DNA from 4 places in the Paenibacillus sp. YAE3 genome. Region 2 is predicted to be linked to each of the others. Evidence: riboswitches for the same ligand, from Rfam matches in the RefSeq annotation. Region 2 holds a riboswitch; each other region holds the start of a gene.
What was found. Region 2 has a riboswitch for cyclic di-GMP ahead of AC27KL_RS23645 (vWA domain-containing protein). Riboswitches for the same ligand answer to the same signal wherever they lie in the genome.
Positions count from the first base shown of each region.

Region 1: linked by a shared signal. The riboswitch ahead of AC27KL_RS01995 (S-layer homology domain-containing protein) and the one ahead of AC27KL_RS23645 (vWA domain-containing protein) in region 2 are both predicted to bind cyclic di-GMP.
Region 3: linked by a shared signal. The riboswitch ahead of AC27KL_RS24230 (cadherin-like beta sandwich domain-containing protein) and the one ahead of AC27KL_RS23645 (vWA domain-containing protein) in region 2 are both predicted to bind cyclic di-GMP.
Region 4: linked by a shared signal. The riboswitch ahead of AC27KL_RS07595 (GTP cyclohydrolase II) and the one ahead of AC27KL_RS23645 (vWA domain-containing protein) in region 2 are both predicted to bind cyclic di-GMP.

Region 1 is NZ_BAAIYF010000001.1:433,426-437,639, forward strand. It holds gene AC27KL_RS01995 (S-layer homology domain-containing protein) at 1-1,901, opposite strand, end outside; cyclic di-GMP riboswitch class I at 1,938-2,033, opposite strand; gene AC27KL_RS02000 (peptidase) at 2,442-3,689, shown strand; gene AC27KL_RS02005 (hypothetical protein) at 3,945-4,121, opposite strand; gene AC27KL_RS02010 (extracellular solute-binding protein) at 4,185-4,214, opposite strand, start outside.
Region 2 is NZ_BAAIYF010000015.1:944-5,157, reverse strand. It holds gene AC27KL_RS23655 (stalk domain-containing protein) at 111-1,040, shown strand; gene AC27KL_RS23650 (protein phosphatase 2C domain-containing protein) at 1,216-2,097, shown strand; cyclic di-GMP riboswitch class I at 2,214-2,302, shown strand; partial or broken gene AC27KL_RS23645 (vWA domain-containing protein) at 2,370-4,214, shown strand, end outside.
Region 3 is NZ_BAAIYF010000016.1:5,341-9,554, reverse strand. It holds gene AC27KL_RS24240 (hypothetical protein) at 176-709, opposite strand; gene AC27KL_RS24235 (DUF4062 domain-containing protein) at 818-1,387, opposite strand; cyclic di-GMP riboswitch class I at 1,778-1,877, shown strand; cyclic di-GMP riboswitch class I at 2,167-2,267, shown strand; gene AC27KL_RS24230 (cadherin-like beta sandwich domain-containing protein) at 2,562-4,214, shown strand, end outside.
Region 4 is NZ_BAAIYF010000003.1:339,662-343,875, forward strand. It holds gene AC27KL_RS07585 (alpha/beta hydrolase family protein) at 1-687, opposite strand, end outside; gene AC27KL_RS07590 (YwqG family protein) at 760-1,509, opposite strand; cyclic di-GMP riboswitch class I at 1,807-1,896, shown strand; gene AC27KL_RS07595 (GTP cyclohydrolase II) at 2,083-2,838, shown strand; gene ribD (bifunctional diaminohydroxyphosphoribosylaminopyrimidine deaminase/5-amino-6-(5-phosphoribosylamino)uracil reductase RibD) at 2,850-3,947, shown strand.

The DNA.
Region 1 (4,214 bases), on a different contig from region 2:
CCGCTTTGAATCGCGGCCTGTACGGATGGCTTGGCCCAATCCCGAACCGATCCGGCGTCCTTGTATCCGGCGAGGAGATCGCTTTGTTCGTCTTTACGAAGGCCTGCCGCATTCGCCAGCATGACCATCATTTCCGCCCGGGTGATTGGCGCATTCGGCTTGAACAGGCCGCCTTCATACCCTTTGATCCATCCCGCTGCCGCCGCCTGCTCGACCGAGTCGGCCGCCCAATGCCCCTCAGGGACGTCGCGGAAGGAGCGGCGATTCTCAGGCTGCTGCGCATCCAGCCCGGCGGCTTGAACGAGCATCTTGGCGAATTGCGCGCGCGTCACCGGCTGCCCGGGCGCAAACGCTCCGTTTTCCATGCCGTTCACGATCCACCGGGAGGCCAGCACTTCCACTTCCGCCTTCGCCCAATGGCCGTTCATGTCCTTAAAGGATGGCGCATACAGGAAAATGCCGTATAAGCCCGACTCTTGAACCTTCGCGCGTACCGTTTTCCACAACGCGTCGACCGTTCCCCCGCTGTATACCCAGCGTCCCGCGCTTTCGTCAAAGCGGTAAATGCCTGCGCGGTTTGCCGCATCGGCATTTTTCAGCGGCTCATCCAGCTGGAAGGTTAGCGCAGCGGATTTCAAAGGTTTCGTGTCCGCGGTCCACTTCCACGCCACGCCGGTCCAGGTCATGCCGCTCGCGAGACGGTCGGACGGAAGGCTGCCGATTTTTTCAAGCGTAATCCGGGTATCGGAAGCGAACGCTCCCTGGCCGAATTCAAGCTGGAACGCTTGCCCCTTCGCCGCCACGCCTCCTTTCGGCCCGATAACGATGCCATCAGCCGGTATGCTTCCGGTTCCGCTGCCGTTTGCCGGCGTGGCTTCCGTTTTTTCGGTCCGGATAATATCTCGGCTAACCAACGTTCCGTTGTTGACGAATGTCAGCTTCTCCCCGTTAAAGCCGATAAAAGCGGTAGGTTTCGTCAGGCCCAAACTGAAGATTTGCCCGCTTTTCAGATCGGCTGCCCGCATGATCGCCGCATCGCCGGAAGCTTCCAGCCAGACAGCCGTTCCGTGGGAGATACTCATTTCTTTATACTCGCGTTGCCCTTCCTTGGCCGGCTTCGTCAAATCGACCGGTTGCGGGCTGTTGCTGCTCATATCTATGTAGACGTACTTCCCGTTTCCGTCCAAATCTTTTTGTTTCCATAAAATTTCTTCGCCGTTATATACAAAACGCTCCACATATTCGGTATATGGCAGGTCGACGATTTTGTTATGTTTGCCCGCGGCGACGTTATATTCGTATAAATCTCCGTCTTCGCCGCCTTTGTAGACAACGCGTCCGTTCTTTATCACAGGATCCCGGCCTCGCCCCAAATCGGTTAACTCTCCAGTTGCCAAGTTGTACAAGGTCATCGTATAGGAAGGAAACGTCTGCCAGACCACAAAATCGCCGTCCGCCAGCGGCGCGCTGTTTTGTCCCGTATTTTTGTTCAGCTTGGTTTCGGTTTTCGTGCTGACATTGTAGCTGTATACGTCCCAGTTCAAATTGTCGTCGGTGCCGCTGTCATTCCGCTTATCGATCCAAACGACGACCGCTTCCCCTTTGCCGTTGATCCCGACGGAAGGAGAATCGGTCAATTTTCCATGGGTCGTGATCGCTTGGCTTTGTCCGGTTTTCGTATTCCCGTAAAAAATTTGCCCTTTCAGCTTGGCGCTGTTTCCGCGCCATACCGCATGTTCACCCGAAATCCGGATGTTTGCGCCGCTAATCGATAACGGGGACATTTCGTCCTGATAGGTGAATACGGTTTCCGCTGAGACCCGCTGTACCTCCGGAATGACTCCCCCCAGCAGTCCTGCCGCAAGCAGAGCTGACATCCATTTTTTAGTGCTACCCCTCATGTTTTTCCTCCTTAAGACAGCAAAAAACCAAGCACCATGAGCAACCCGGCTGTCAGTCCATGAATAGGCTTCATGGAGTAAGACCCGTGGCTTTGCGTCCCCGACTTTCGTACGGGTTTGCCTTTGTTCAAGCACCTGGTTTAGCGCTTTCTGCGTAGTTCTTTGAATCTATTTTTAATCAGAATTATATAAATAGTTACAAAAAGTTACAATATGTAATGAAATATATGGTTCTTAGAACCTTAATTTTCGTCATTCAACATTGCACAATTGCGTAAACAAAAACATTTTTATTTCTTCTAACAGGAAGAAAACCAACCGCAGTTCACCACGCAAACCATCTTGAACTAAAAAAGGCCAGGTGCCGGTTTTTTTTGAAAACAGCCGCTTATGCAACATTTTGTGTTAACGTCCCGTCTGGAACGGTGAAAGGCATGCATCATTTTCCAATGAAAGGTTTGGCAAAAGTATTTCGGAAATGAGCTGCCGACTGATAACCAAAACGTTCGTACAAGCTCACGTATATAGGAGGAATGACAGATGAATAAAATGTACAAAGTGCTCGCGACCGCATCCATTTTGGCTCTGGCAGCCATGCCCGTGGCGGCAAACGCGCAGCAGCTCCCTGCCCAAGCGGTGCAAAAGGGAAACGCCAACAAGCAAACCGACGTCAAAAACGTTCCGGCAACCTGGGGACAAATCACGGATTTCGTGCAAGACAAATCGGATAAATTCATTACCGTGACCGGACGCGGACTCGCGCCGACCGATCAGGACGAAATCATCCTGGCCATTACGCCAAAAACGAAATTCATCGACGCCAAAGGCAAAACCGTTCCTCTGCAAAAAATCATCGACGGGCACAAAACCGTCAAAGCTTTCTACAGCCCGAACATCACAAAAAGCCTTCCGGCCCGCGGAACCGCGCTGACGCTGGTCGTTCAGGACCAAAGCTTCTCGGCTATCGACGGTAAGGTAACCGAGGTAAGAGACGGCCGCATTTTGGTAAAAGGCACTGACCTTTACAACAAACACGACGAGGAAATTTGGCTGCATTTCGCGGATAAAGCAACGATCATCGATCAAAACCGCAAAGCCATCGCCGCCGGAGACATCAAGGAAGGCATGAGCGTGAGAGCATTTTACGGTCCGGCCGTTGCAATGAGCCTTCCGCCGCAATCCGGAACGAATTACGTGATCGTGAACACGAACATGGAAGACGTCAATCCCGGGGAGGTTAACGAGTTGACGGCAGGGACCGCAGGCGTCATTACCGACCAAAAAGACGGCAAAATCACGGTCATCGGCCAACCGCTGGAAAAAGGCGGCGTCAACTATGTCGTGTTGTCCATCGACGACAAAACGCAAATCGTCGATGAAGACGGCAACAAACTGACCAAGGATGCGCTCAAAACGAGCGGCCATGTGGAAGCGACCTACAGCGCCGTCATGACGCTGATTTATCCCGCTCACACCCATGCAGACAAAATCGTGGTGAAAAAAGCGGAAGCCGTCAAAATCGAAGGCACCGTCATGCCGTCCGACCGCACATCCAAAGATCAAGTGTACGTGAACGTCGGTTCCGATAATTCCACGGCAAACGACGTGATCCTGAACATTTCGAAGGATACGACGATCATCCCGCTGATCGGCGGCGACACGGATCTTCGCGCCGGAACGAAAATCGTCGCGTTCCATTCGCCGATCATGACCAAATCGCTGCCGGGTATCACAAGCGCCGAGGTCGTGATCGTGACGTCGGACAAAGATACGGTGCAGCCTAAATAAGCAGCATCATCAACGCACGAAAACCCGGCCGATTCATCAGAAGAATCGGCCGGGTTTTTTGGTATGCGCGGACATGAGGGAACAGACCGTATGCGGACATAACCAGCGGACGTTTTTTTTACCGACCAAAATCTCATGTATGATCATCAAAGACCATCGATCGCCAACGATGTTCAATGTCTGCAATACGCCGCCGTTCTCAAGAACGGTAACCTCCGAGCCGAAGCCTGCATAGATGGAGGCAAATTCCAGGAACTATTTCTTCGTAATCATCCACGTCACGCCGAACCGGTCAATGACCTCTCCATAATAAGCGCCCCAGGGCTGAAGGGCAAAAGGATATTTGCTTTCCCCGCCGAGAGAATCGATGTAAAAATTCGCCTGGCTTTTTGCATCCTTCGATATCAGATAAGCGTTCATTTGTGCTCCCATAAAAAAAGACACCCGGCTTTCGGCCAGGTGTTTCATGGAATCGGCGCGAAATTCACGTCCCTCCTACTTATTTTCCAGCTTCGTCTCCTCTAC
Region 2 (4,214 bases):
AGCACGGCCCCCGAAAAAGCGCGTATGGGATTAATTGGATGGACCTCTTTTGAAAAAGGTGGTACGTTGAATGGGCATACGCACAGGAACATACATAGGGGGAATCAAGGTTGAAAAGAATTTTTCTAAGCATGATGGCGCTGCTGACGGTGTTTGTTTTTGCCGGTGCGTCAGCACAGGCCGAAGCCGTTCAGGAACGGACGCTTCAAGGGCAAGGAGTCATTTTGAAGGGAAGCTCCCTCATTCCGGCCGCCGAGTTTCTGAAGGCTGCTGGGGGACAGCTGTCCGTAAGCAAAACAAACGAAATCGAAATTTCTTACAAAGGGACGACCGTTCAATCAAAGCTAAACTCCAAATACGCCAAAGTGAATGGTGTTGGGACTTCCTACGCCGTGCCTGCGCAGAATATCAACGGGAAGCTCATGGTGCCGCTGCAAATGGTCAAAGACGCAACGAAAGGGAAGACGTCCGTTGAATACGGCGACCGGGACTACGGGGATCGTTTCGTCAAAACGGTTACGGTGAGCCTCCAAAACGTGCGCATTCACGTCGGGATCAACGATCTGTACGAATCGTACGCCAAGTATATCGGGAAGACGGCATGGCTGTTCGATCCCGGCCTGATTTACGATCTATATGGCAACCTCGTAAACGAGCAAGTTGAGCATTTGGCTGCCGTCAAAATCACCAACGTCGAGAGGGATTCCTTGCTGGATTCGTACGTTAACGTTTACTTTTTTTATAAAGGCCGAACGCTGAAAGCGAATTTGCCCGAGTATGAGTTCGCTTCGTCGTTTTTGACGACCAGTCCTTATTCGACATACCATTTTTCGCAAGAGATTTGGAATAAAATTAAAAACAGAACGATCAGCATCGGCATGACCGCGGACATGGTGTATCTCTCTTGGGGGCCGTACAGCCACAACAGCCGGGATATCTATTCGTGGGGAACGACCGATATGTGGGTGTATGAGCATAGCTACGGATCGGACGATTACCTCTTTTTCCAAAATGATATTTTGACTTCGATCTCGCGCTAATCAACCCGTATAAAAAGGCATCGGCATGACATGTACCGGTGTCTTTTTGCAAACTTCGTCTAACCGGATTTGTCCGGAGACGATTGGCTATAACGAAACAGATTCGCAGAGACCCGAAAATTGCTCGATTCGCTGTAGAGTCGGTCAGTGAACCAACACGATGGAGGGATTTCCCATGGACATTCGGCATATCTCGATTCAAGGCGTAGGAGAGTGGAATGAAGACGCCGTCATATGGCATCCGGACGCAAGGATTTTTGGCGTGGTCGACGGGGCGACGTCGCTGATCCCCTACCGGGGACCGCATGGCGAAACCGGGGGCAGACTGGCTTCGCAGCTGATCAAACGGCATTTCGAGCGGCTCCCCGCAGACGAAACCCGCAGTCTCGAAACGTTTGCCAAAGAAGCCAACCTCAAGTTGGGCGAGGAAATGCGGGCAAGCGGCATCCGGACGGATCGCAAAAGCGAACTGTGGACGGCCGCCATGGCTGCCATTCGCATTCATGAACATCACATCGAATACGTTCAGGCGGGGGATTGCATGGTGATCGCCTTATACCGGGACGGTTCGATTCGGACCCTCACGCGGGATCAGGTCGCTCAGATCGGCGAAGCGTCCCTGGCGGTTTGGAAGCAGGGCATCGAAGAGGGCATACGTACGAAAGCCGAATTGTGGGAAAGGGTCAAACCCCGGCTGCTTCAAAATAAAGAGAAAATGAACACTCTTGAAGGTTACTCCGTGATCAACGGATTGCCGGAAGCGGAAGATTTTTTGGAATACGGCAAAATCAACCGGATCGGCTTGGCGGGACTGCTGCTGGTGACGGACGGGCTTTTTTACCCGGAACCTTGGCCGCTTCAGGATGACGAAACCGGAAATCCGGAAGAGAAGATGCTGCGCCAGGTCGCTGCGGAAGGCTTGGAAAGCTACGCCAAGTGGCTGCTGGCCCTGGAACAAGACGATCCGGAGTGCATCCGCTACCCGCGTTTCAAACCATCGGACGATAAGACGGGGATCTGGATCACGTTTAAAGAAAATTCCAAAGATTTCACATGATGGGTATTGACAGCCAATTTTATTTTGGTTTATATTTGTCAATGGTTCCCACGGCCTAACATCCGAAAGATCGATGCAATGGATTTTCGCGTTAGGCATTGCTGCAATAACGACAATCTTATATTTGGCACACTAGTCGAAAGATTAGGTCGCAAAGCCTTGGAGTCTAAGAGTCCTTATGACTTATGATCGTCCGGCTGCAATTAACAATCCGTTAATGCAGCCGGACTTTTTGCTTTTCGGGAACAATTCAAAGGAATAAGGAGGACGAGATGAAACGCACATTGCGAAACGTATTCACATGGGTGTTGGTCGTGACCGTGCTGGTTGGATTTTTTCCAGGGACGTTACCTGTGGGTTCTGCTGCGCCGATGCCGCCAGAATTGAATTGGCCTAACCCCGGAGCTGTTCATCTGTCGAAAACCGCAAAGGCGACCAATGTCAGTGATGAATGGGAGATTACATTAAAGGTCGAAGGTAAGAATACTCAGACTGGCGGCGCTGACGTTGTCCTGGTCATTGACCGATCGGGGAGTATGGCTCCTGTCGAGAACGATAAAAGCGGGGGAAAGATCCAGAAAGCAAAAAATGCGGCAAAAAAGTTTATCGACAATTTGCTAATTGATGGCTCGCCATCAAGGATCGCGGTCGTTTCGTTTGCCAAGAGCGCAACAGTAGACTCCACTTTTCATGGAAGCGACAGCAAGGATGCACTAACGAAAGCGATTAATAGTATAAATGCAGATGGTGGTACCAACATTCAGGACGGGCTTCGTCAAGCTCGCTTGCTTCTGGAAAAAAGCCATGCGAAAAAAAAAGTTATCATTCTTCTAAGCGATGGTATGCCGACGTACAGTTTTGAAGGAACAGAGGTAACAAAGAATAATTCCGGAGATCCAAGTTTTTATATTACAAAGTTTAATTACGACAACATTCTGGGTTCCGGAGGGGATTATAATATCAGGTATTGGATAGGGGACTGGTGGTTATTCGGCACCCGTGTAACAAACCACGGACAAGGTACCATCTCTGAGGCAAAGTTTGCGAAAGATGAAAATATGCGCATTTATTCTATTGGTCTTGATGTAGGCAAGGATAAGAATGCCCAGTATGTTTTGAAAAAGGTAAACAATGAAGGCTACTTCGATGCCAATGAAAATGATTTGAATAGGATTTATACGGGGCTGGTGGGTCAGATCGCTTATGCTGCAACGAACGCTAAAGTCTTCGATCCGATGGGAGATATGTTCGACTTAATGATAAAGAGCGGCAACCAGCCTGTTCGAGATGTAGACTATACGATATCGCAAGGCGAAATGACTTGGGATGCAACCTCGAAGAAATTTATTTGGGATGTCGGGAACATCACGGAAGGCGAGGCTGCAACGCTAACCTATAAAGTTAAGCTTAAATCGAAAGGTCCGGAAGCGGGTAAGCTTTACCCGACAAATGGAACAACGACGCTGGAATACATCGACGCGAACCATGTTCAAAGAACCAAAGAATTCGATGTTCCAACTGTAAATACTGGAGTAGGTTCGATTAAGATCCATTCTTATCTGGTTAATGCTCAAGGCGATCCGATTAATAACGACGGCAGCATAACAGACCGGGAACACGCCGCAGTCGTTGGAAAAAGCCCGTTGCTCTTTGAGGACAACGGCAGCACGGCGTTAAAATTCAATACGGAGTACACTGTATCGCCTCCAACGCAATCCGGTTTTGCAGCCAAGGAAGGAACCCAACCAATCAAAGTTACACTGAATGCGAACAAACCATCGGAGGATATTTGGTTCGGGTACACGCAGGCGCCACATGCCGTAAACATTGTTTACAAAGCAGGTGAGACAACGCTTGATACCGAGTCGTTACCTGTAATTCCAGGTGCGAATGTGAATCATCCGGTGAAATCATTCCCGGAATATTCATTCAAAAACTTCGAGACGGAAAGCAGCGATTTCACAGTAACGGATGGCAATGTTACAGGAATAATGCCCAATAGAGATGTCACGATTACAATCAACTTTGAAGCGATTAAGAACCAAGTGACCATCGAGCATAAAGCGGGCGACACAACGCTTGCAACTCACACGGAATCATATGCTCAAGGAGACGAG
Region 3 (4,214 bases), on a different contig from region 2:
GTGTATAGAGTAATTTGTTTTGGAAAAAAAGTCAATGTATTACAGCGCTATACTGACGGTACGGATTGTGTCAGCCTGTTCTGCGATGCATCATTTGTGGGGCTTTGCATAATTTCGAGGTCTTGTTTAAGGAAGCAACTAATGATGAATTCCTGAAGTCTTTTGTGCTTACCCATTAGTGATTTGATGTGCCATTATACGTAGAGAGTATGACGGCCAGGTTTTTTTCGAAAATAAATTCCAATACGATATTGTTTTCTTTATCGAAATAACCTAGAACGTTGTCTTTTTCTCCTGTATCAGTTCTCGTATAATAGTTTTTGCCATAATTCTCAATAACATCTGCCTTGGAATCCCCGATGGAGATACCTTTTTCCGTGGTAAGCTTTTGGTCCGAAAAAAAATACTCTTTCACAACCCCATCTACGATTTTGAATTGAACATCTTCATTTTTACCGTAAATCAAATAATAAGTATCAGGCTCTTGTGACCGATGGATAGAATCCGGTTTACCAAAAACGTTCGTCACATCCTTTTCAATGGATCCGATCTTGATCCCGCCGATATTTTCCTTGGATAGATCTGTAGTATCCGTATTCTCGTAAAAATCCATTCGATTTTGTGAGCAGCCACTGAGGAACCCAATCAAAATGAATGAACAAAATAATGAATGAACTAATAAGGTGAAGTTCAACTTCTTTTTAGACACGATTTTTCGCTCCTTTTTTCAATGATTGGGCCCTAGTTGTTGTCATCGAGAAAAAACGGAATTTTAAAGGAAGATCCAAAAAAGGGACTGGTTCGGCCAGCCCCTCGTTCATTTCTTTTTCTCCAACTCCGCCTTTAATCTTGCATTCTCTTCCAACAGCTTTTGAACGTCCGGGATATCCTTGCCGGAAACCCAGCCATACAAATCGTCTCTTGCTGCATACTTCGGCAATTGATCATGAAGAACCATTTTAATGTGCCGTACATCATCAACATAATAGATCGGGACTTCTTCCATGACCGTTTGCTTAAACGCTTGAAACTCCTGATAGTGCTCAATTTCTGTAAAATCGTATGGCAGTTGTCTTAATCTCTCATCTGTGAGAACAAAAGCAAATCTAGGTTTTCCCGTTTCTCCGGCATATTCATATTCCCATTGCGTATAGCTTTTGGATTCATCATCGGGGAGCGTTAAACCATAGAATCCGCCAAGAATCAGGATATATACGTCGGAATCGTCGATCCATCTTTTCCTCATGTTCAGTGGACTTTCATTAAAAAATTGCTCGACTCCAGCAGGGATATGACCGGCTCGAAGTATGGATTCAACAGCGGCATGTCTATCTTCGATAAGATCGTAGTAAGTAGCCGATATATAAATTTGTAATTTTCTTCTCATAAGCCCACCCGAATGAAAGAATTAGTATAGATAGAATCTACCATTCTCTCACTTTATTTGTCAAAATTGGGGGGGTACAGATAAATTGAGCAGAGATGATGCAAACGGCTTCGATGGGATCTTTTTTGCGGAGACAATAAAGTAATAGCCGCAGTCTGCCACGGTCCCGCCGGCCTGATTAAGGACTTTGTTCAAACAAGCTTTTTTACAGCATAAATATGGGGCTTTATAGGCAGTCGCCGCATTCTTTCAAGTCAAAAAGTCATAGTTCTCCAAAATATTACAAATGGAGAGAAATGACTATAAAAATAAGGCCGTAGAACCTGATTTCATACGCTTTAATAATATACCCTTAGTATAATAGTTAAATTTCCAACTAAATACAAGATCGTAGGATCAAGGCAAACCCGTTGAAAAATGGGGACGCAAAGCTAAAGGGGCTAACGGATTTGCTGAAAAATGCAAATGCTACTGCCAGCCAGTTGCCGAATACGACGGAGGACTCCGTCTATTAGCGTTTGCTTTTGGATGGAGTTTTTATTTTTTTACACTAAAAAGCTCAGCACTGATGCAGCATGAGTATACCTGCGATCGTGAAATCCAACGCTATGTGGACAGACCGATTCAGAAAATATTCAGAATTGCCTCATATAATGTCAAAAGAAGCTACTAAAGTACTAAAGCAGACAAAATTCAACAACATCTAGTAGACTAGCCTATGATTTTGAGGAAGGCTAACAAATAGGAAGTTTTACTGCAAATCTTACATATATACACTCGTACGAAAAGAGCAAACCCGCTTGAAAATCGGGGACGCAAAGCTAAAGGGGCTAAAGGATTTGCTGAAAAATGCAAATGCTACTGCCAGCCAGCTGCCGAATACGACGGAAACCTCCGTCTACTTGCGCACTGTCCGCTAATGAGATGGGGGTTTTTTCACTTTATTTGGAGTACGTCGGTCTGGAAAAGGGTCAATGAAAGGTTTGCAGCATTGAAAGGAGCTGATGCTTTTTTTGATATACTCTGTTAGTTTGTTGAACCATTGAACGGGGCTAGATGCTTATTTTGAGGTAAGCGTAGATAGAGTAGAGCAAAAGTCCCAAGATATTTAAGAAAATTCGAATCTTCCCGCAACTGCTGGGAGGTACGAAATGAAACAGGAGGTTGAGATCGATTGTTAGCACGAAGAAGTAAGTTATTTTGGAAGAAACAGCTTATGGTTTTACTCGCGTTCATCGTTGTGGTTGGCGGCTTCCCAGCTGCGTTCGCATCGGTAGCGAAGGCGGCTGATTCAGCGCCTAATCTTATTGTGGATTATGAGTTTAGGGACCCCGGAAATGGAGGGTTGCCTGTTGATAAACTGGGTCACTCGAAACTGGAAGAGGTGTCCGGTGAACATACCTTTAATGGTAAGACTCGAATGTATGGCAACGCTACGAAAGGGTACGGAGCGGACAGTGCCGGCAGCTATTGGTATTGGACGGCAATTAATGAAGGGAAAGATGAAAAAGGTGGCGGATTTACGCTCGACATCGATCCAGTCGTTGATAAAGATATTTCTCGTAGTTACTCAGTAGGGGTTCGTTTTTCTTATGACAAGTTTAATCCTAATTGGACCAAAATCATTGATTATAAGGATAAAACGACTACAGAAGGATTTTATTTTACTGGTGATGGCGACAGAAAGTTGATGTTTTACAATGTAGGTACAAAAGGAGCAACAACTGCTGAACCAAAGCAAATTGTCGACATTATCGCTACAAGAAATAATGATTCGAAAATGTTTACTGCCTATATGATGATTAACGGGGAATTTCGCAAGGAAATTGAAATTAACGATTCAGGTGGAAAAGCTACCCCAATTGAGTTGCAAAATGGGAAAATTCGCTTCGGCTTTTTCCATGATGATCTTCCCACTATGGGGGTTGAGAGACCAGAAGGCGGCAAGGTGTATTCTATTAAATTCTGGGATGGAGCCATCACGCCTGCAAAAGCACTGGAAGCTACAGCGGTTAAGGGAACTGAAGCCGGAACGAAAATAACAGCCACACCTGAGAGTGGAAATTCTTTGATGGTGCTTGTTTCTGACACGCTTCTCCCATTTCCGCTTCAAGGGGAAGATGTTCCAGCGGGTGCTCAAGAATACACCTCGGGTTCTGACCTCAAAGGTGTAGATGCGAACACGAACAAATATGTTGGCGTCTATGAGGTTGATTCAAATGGAAAAATTGTTGGGTTCAAGTTAATTACACTGACAGAGAATGAGATTTTACCTCCTCCTTCTCCAGCCTTAGAGATCACTGAACCAAGTGGTACGGTGAACGTAACGAAACCTGCGATCAAAGGGAAAACGGAAGCAGGTACGGAAGTCACCGTAGTGATCAAAGACAAAGATGGCAACGTGGTTCCAAATGCCGGAGGAAAAGCCACTGTAGATGGAAACGGCGACTGGAGCTTTACACCATCGGAAGATTTGTCTGACGGAAAGTACACCATTGAAGTGACAGCTGAGAAAGACAGCAAAGTATCGAAAGTGTCAAGAGACATTACTGTGGATACGACAAACGTTGTCGACAAATCCGCGCTGAAACAGAAAGCGGAGGAAATCAACGGCAAGATCGCTGCAAGCGAATTGACCGGGTCCGACTACACCTCGGCAAGCTGGAACAATCTGACTAGCGCGCTTGATGCAGCAGAAAGCGTACTGCGTGATCCTGGTGCGACCCAGGATCAGGTAAACCAGGCTTTGGCTGCTCTGCAAGAGGCTGAGAAGAATCTGGTGAAGGTAGGCGGGGAGCTGGATGGACTGAAGCTTGCTGGACTGATC
Region 4 (4,214 bases), on a different contig from region 2:
GTCCACCTGTTGATCTTCGCTTCCGTGAACGATGAGGACCGGGCAGCGGATGCGCTCTGCCATGTGGAGGGGGGAGCGTGCTTCGTAAGCCGAGGGAATTTTGCGCGGATGGCCGACGACCCGTTTTAACATCCTCCGCAAATCCACCCGCTCCTCGTACGTTTGGGCGAGATCCGAGACGCCGCCCCAGAGGACGAGCTGCGAGATGAAATCCGTGTCCGCAGCCGCGGACGCGGCGTTTACGGAGCCCCGGGAAAAACCCATGGCCGCTATCCGTGTCGGATCGACGAACGGAAGTTCGGCAAGGAGCCGGCACGCCGCAGGAACGTCCTCCAGGTCGGCGCCGCCGAATTCATCCCGCCCTTCGCCGCCTTGCGTCCCCCGGTAAACCGGGGCGAAAACGATAAAACCGCTTTGTGAAAAACGCTCGAGCCATTCGGTTTTGACCTGCCCGACCCGGCCGATGCCGCCGCGGCAATAAACAAGAACGGGCCATTTCCGTTCATGGATATCCAGCCGCTCTCGCTTGGCGTTGTTCGCGATGACGGTCATGGGAAGCCGCTTCCCGTCGTATATTTTCCGGACATGCGCTTCCAGCGTTTCCGGTTCGATTTTGTATCCATACGGAAGGGAGAGATAACCCTTTACCTTATATTCGCCGGAGCGGTATGTCATATGAATCATCATGGAGATCAGCTGCCTTTTCGTTTGCTTGTCCTTATTGCTGCATGTTCGGATTTCAAGTGCGGCCACCAAAGACTACAGGCAGTCCCAGGTATAATACACGTTCGAAAAATCCAATCGGGCCAGATCCTCGCGGCGGATAAAAAAATTGCCGACGCCGGAATCCCCCCAAGAGACATAGTACTGCTGGTCGTCCCCTTCGATGTCCAACTGAAGAAGAAGCTCCCAATCCCCTTCCGGCCTGGGATCTTCCTGCGCAAAGTAAGGGTACCCTCCGATGCGCGACCCGCTGGAATCCGCCAAATCCCAATATTTCGAGTAGGCGGTTTTGTCCCGGTCGAACGAGGGCAGATCCACCTTTTCGGAAGTCCGATCCACTAGCGGGATGTACTGCTTCTCAAGGTTTCCGGTCAGCTTGTAAGGCCCCCCCAAAACCGGACTGTACAAGTCGGGATCTTCCGGGCGGTAAGGATCGATTTCCTCCGTTTGGGCCGCTTCTTCGGCATGAAGGATGCGGTAGGATTGATCAAAAAGACCGAACGTATCGTCCTGCTTCACAAAAAAACTCGTCAATCCGCGGGTAGGGAACCCTTCCAGAGGCGGCATTTGCGCCCAATTGATTTGGGCGACGAAGAGGTAGTCGTTTCCGTCTTCAGCCCGGGGCCATGCGGATTGGGGCGGAAGCCAAGGCGTTCCTCCCACCTTGCTGTCGGTCATCCGTACGGTTTCTTTCGTGAGTTTCAGCTTCACCGACGGTTTGGCCGTTTTTTCGAGGTATTCCAAAAATTCCGGGGTCCACCCGTTGTTGCCGTCAAGAAATTGCATCTTGATTTTCCCCCTCGGTTCAATAATCATGTATCATTTTTTTCTCGCATGAGGAAACCAAACCTACGAGTATTTTAGCCGAGCGGCAGCATGGCCGCAAACGGGCGGCCGATGCGTATCCGGAACATGAATTACCCGGTTGCCGCTTCAATCTTTTCGTTGCATTTATTAAATTTGTCATTTATATTCATAGTGTAGTTACATAAAAAACGAATATTTTCCTTTTTTCTCAAAATCACAGGTTTTTCCTTCCGCTTTTCCTGCAAGAATCGCGGAAGTTCTATATGATACGACATCGTACGATAATGGCAAACCCACTGAAAAGTGGCGACGCAAAGCTACAGGGGCTAAGGCGGATCCCATCCGCTATGCCAGCCAGTTACCGAATACGACGGAGGCCTCCGTCTATTTCTTCACGCGCATAGACGGGGGCTTTTTGTGTTTTCTATTAAAGTACGGTGTTTCTTATCAGTTCTACATAAAGGGGGGGGGAGCAGTTCTCGTTAAGGTGTTGTCGTAGCCGGTGTCAGTCAGCAAGCCTCAAAACGAACGATAATACAAAGGAGATGGATGATTGTGATTCCAAACCAGGTTAGTCGATTATTGAAGGACAAAATAACGCTTGTTAAACTGCCAGAAGGTCCCGATCTCGCGCTTGTCGGTCCTGTCCGGCTCCCGGTACAATTGGAGGAGCGGGAGGTTACATTCAACTGGTATACTTGGTTAAAAACGGAGAGCGCTTCATTTCAGGTGGAAGATGTTCTCGATACCCTGCCGTTTGCAGATCTTGCCTCATACCAGCAATCATCCGTGCTTGTTTACGGTGATTTTGCCAACGCGGAGCATGCGTTGATTCGGATGCACAGCATTTGCCATACCGGGGACATCTTTGGAAGCAAACGATGCGATTGCGGGTACCAGCTGCGCCGATCCATGAACATGATCGTCGACAACGGCAGCGGGGCTCTCTTTTATTTGGCCAATCACGAAGGACGCGGAATCGGGCTTTTCTCCAAATCGTTGGCTTATCTGCTGCAGGAAGAGGGATACGATACGGTAGAAGCCAATCACGCTTTGGGCTTTCCGGATGATCTGCGGTCCTATGACGAGGCGATACAGGTTCTTCAGGCATTGCGGCAGAAACCGGTAAGCCTCATTACGAACAATCCGCGCAAATTGCAATCATTGCGGGAAAAAGGGCTTGCATCCGATCATCACGTATCGATTTGGGGCGATGTATCGAAACATAATACCCGATATTTGGCAACGAAAATCGAAAAATCGGGCCATATTTACAATCCCCTGAGCGAAACCGTCAAGCTCGGCTAAGGAGGCCCCGCATGAACCCGGATCAACATTATATGAAGCTGGCGCTGGACCTGGCGGCCACCGCAAGCGGAAAAACGAACCCCAATCCCGTCGTCGGCGCGATCATTGTGAAGGACGGACAAGTTGTCGGCGTGGGCTTTCACCGAAAAGCCGGAGAACCCCATGCGGAGGTCCATGCGTTCCGTATGGCGGAAGGACATACCAACGGTGCAACTCTTTACGTGACTCTTGAGCCCTGCTCCCATTACGGAAAAACGCCTCCATGCGCAGAGCTGGTTGCCAGCTCCGGAGTAACGCGCGTTGTGGTGGCTATGCAGGATCCGAATCCGATGGTCGCCGGACGGGGGATTCAACTGCTCCGAGATAAAGGGATTGAAGTCGAAGTGGGCGTGTTGGAAGCGGAAGCCAAAAGACTTAACGAACGATTCGTCCATAATATGACCAAACGTCGGCCGTTCATAATTTCCAAGGTCGCCATGACGCTGGACGGGAAGTTAGCTGCATCTTCGGGCCATTCGAAGTGGGTTACGGGCGAGGAAGCGCGCCAGGAGGTGCATCGGCTGCGAAATGAAGTCGATGCCATCTTGGTCGGCATCAACACGGTGCTGGCTGATAATCCCCGCCTGACTACCAGACTGCCGGAAAAGGGGAAAAACCCTGTACGGATCATCCTGGATTCCAATTTGCGGTTGCCCGAGGATGCCCATATAACCGACTGCACGGCGGCCAAGACCTGGATCGCCACGAAGGAGGATGCGGATCCGGAGAAAGTCAACAGGCTGAAGCAAAAAGGGCTGGAGATTCTTTTCGTTCCTTCGACCCGGCTCGGGCTTGACCTCCGGCGATTATCGGAAATGTTATACGAAAAGGGAATTACCGACCTGCTTGTCGAGGGCGGCAGCGAAGTCAACGCCTCATTCCTTCGCGCCAACCTCATTGACAAATGGTTGATTTATATCGCACCCAAAGTTTTGGGAGGACGCGGTTCCCTCACGCCATACGGCGGTCCGGATTTGGAAACGATGGATGAAGCGTTGAACGTGCGGATTCACTCCGTCCGGCAAATCGAAGAAGATCTTTGCATCACGGCGTATCCGAAGTACGGCTGATGTATGGAGGTCCAGGTCTCCGAACGGGTATTGGCGCTAGCGCCCCCCTTTTTTTAGGCTAGGATTTTTAATATTCAATAAATTTACTTACAATGACAATGACGAGCCGCCATGGCCGTCATTTTTTTTCTCTTCGGAATGAACGGCGGTGAGGGGGATTAAGCGGAAAATGGATCAAGACCGGAAAAATGAAGATGATCATTGCGGAAGGAACAACAACAATTTAAAAGGTGTTTTAGACATAAAATCGGGCGCCCCTTTCGGGAC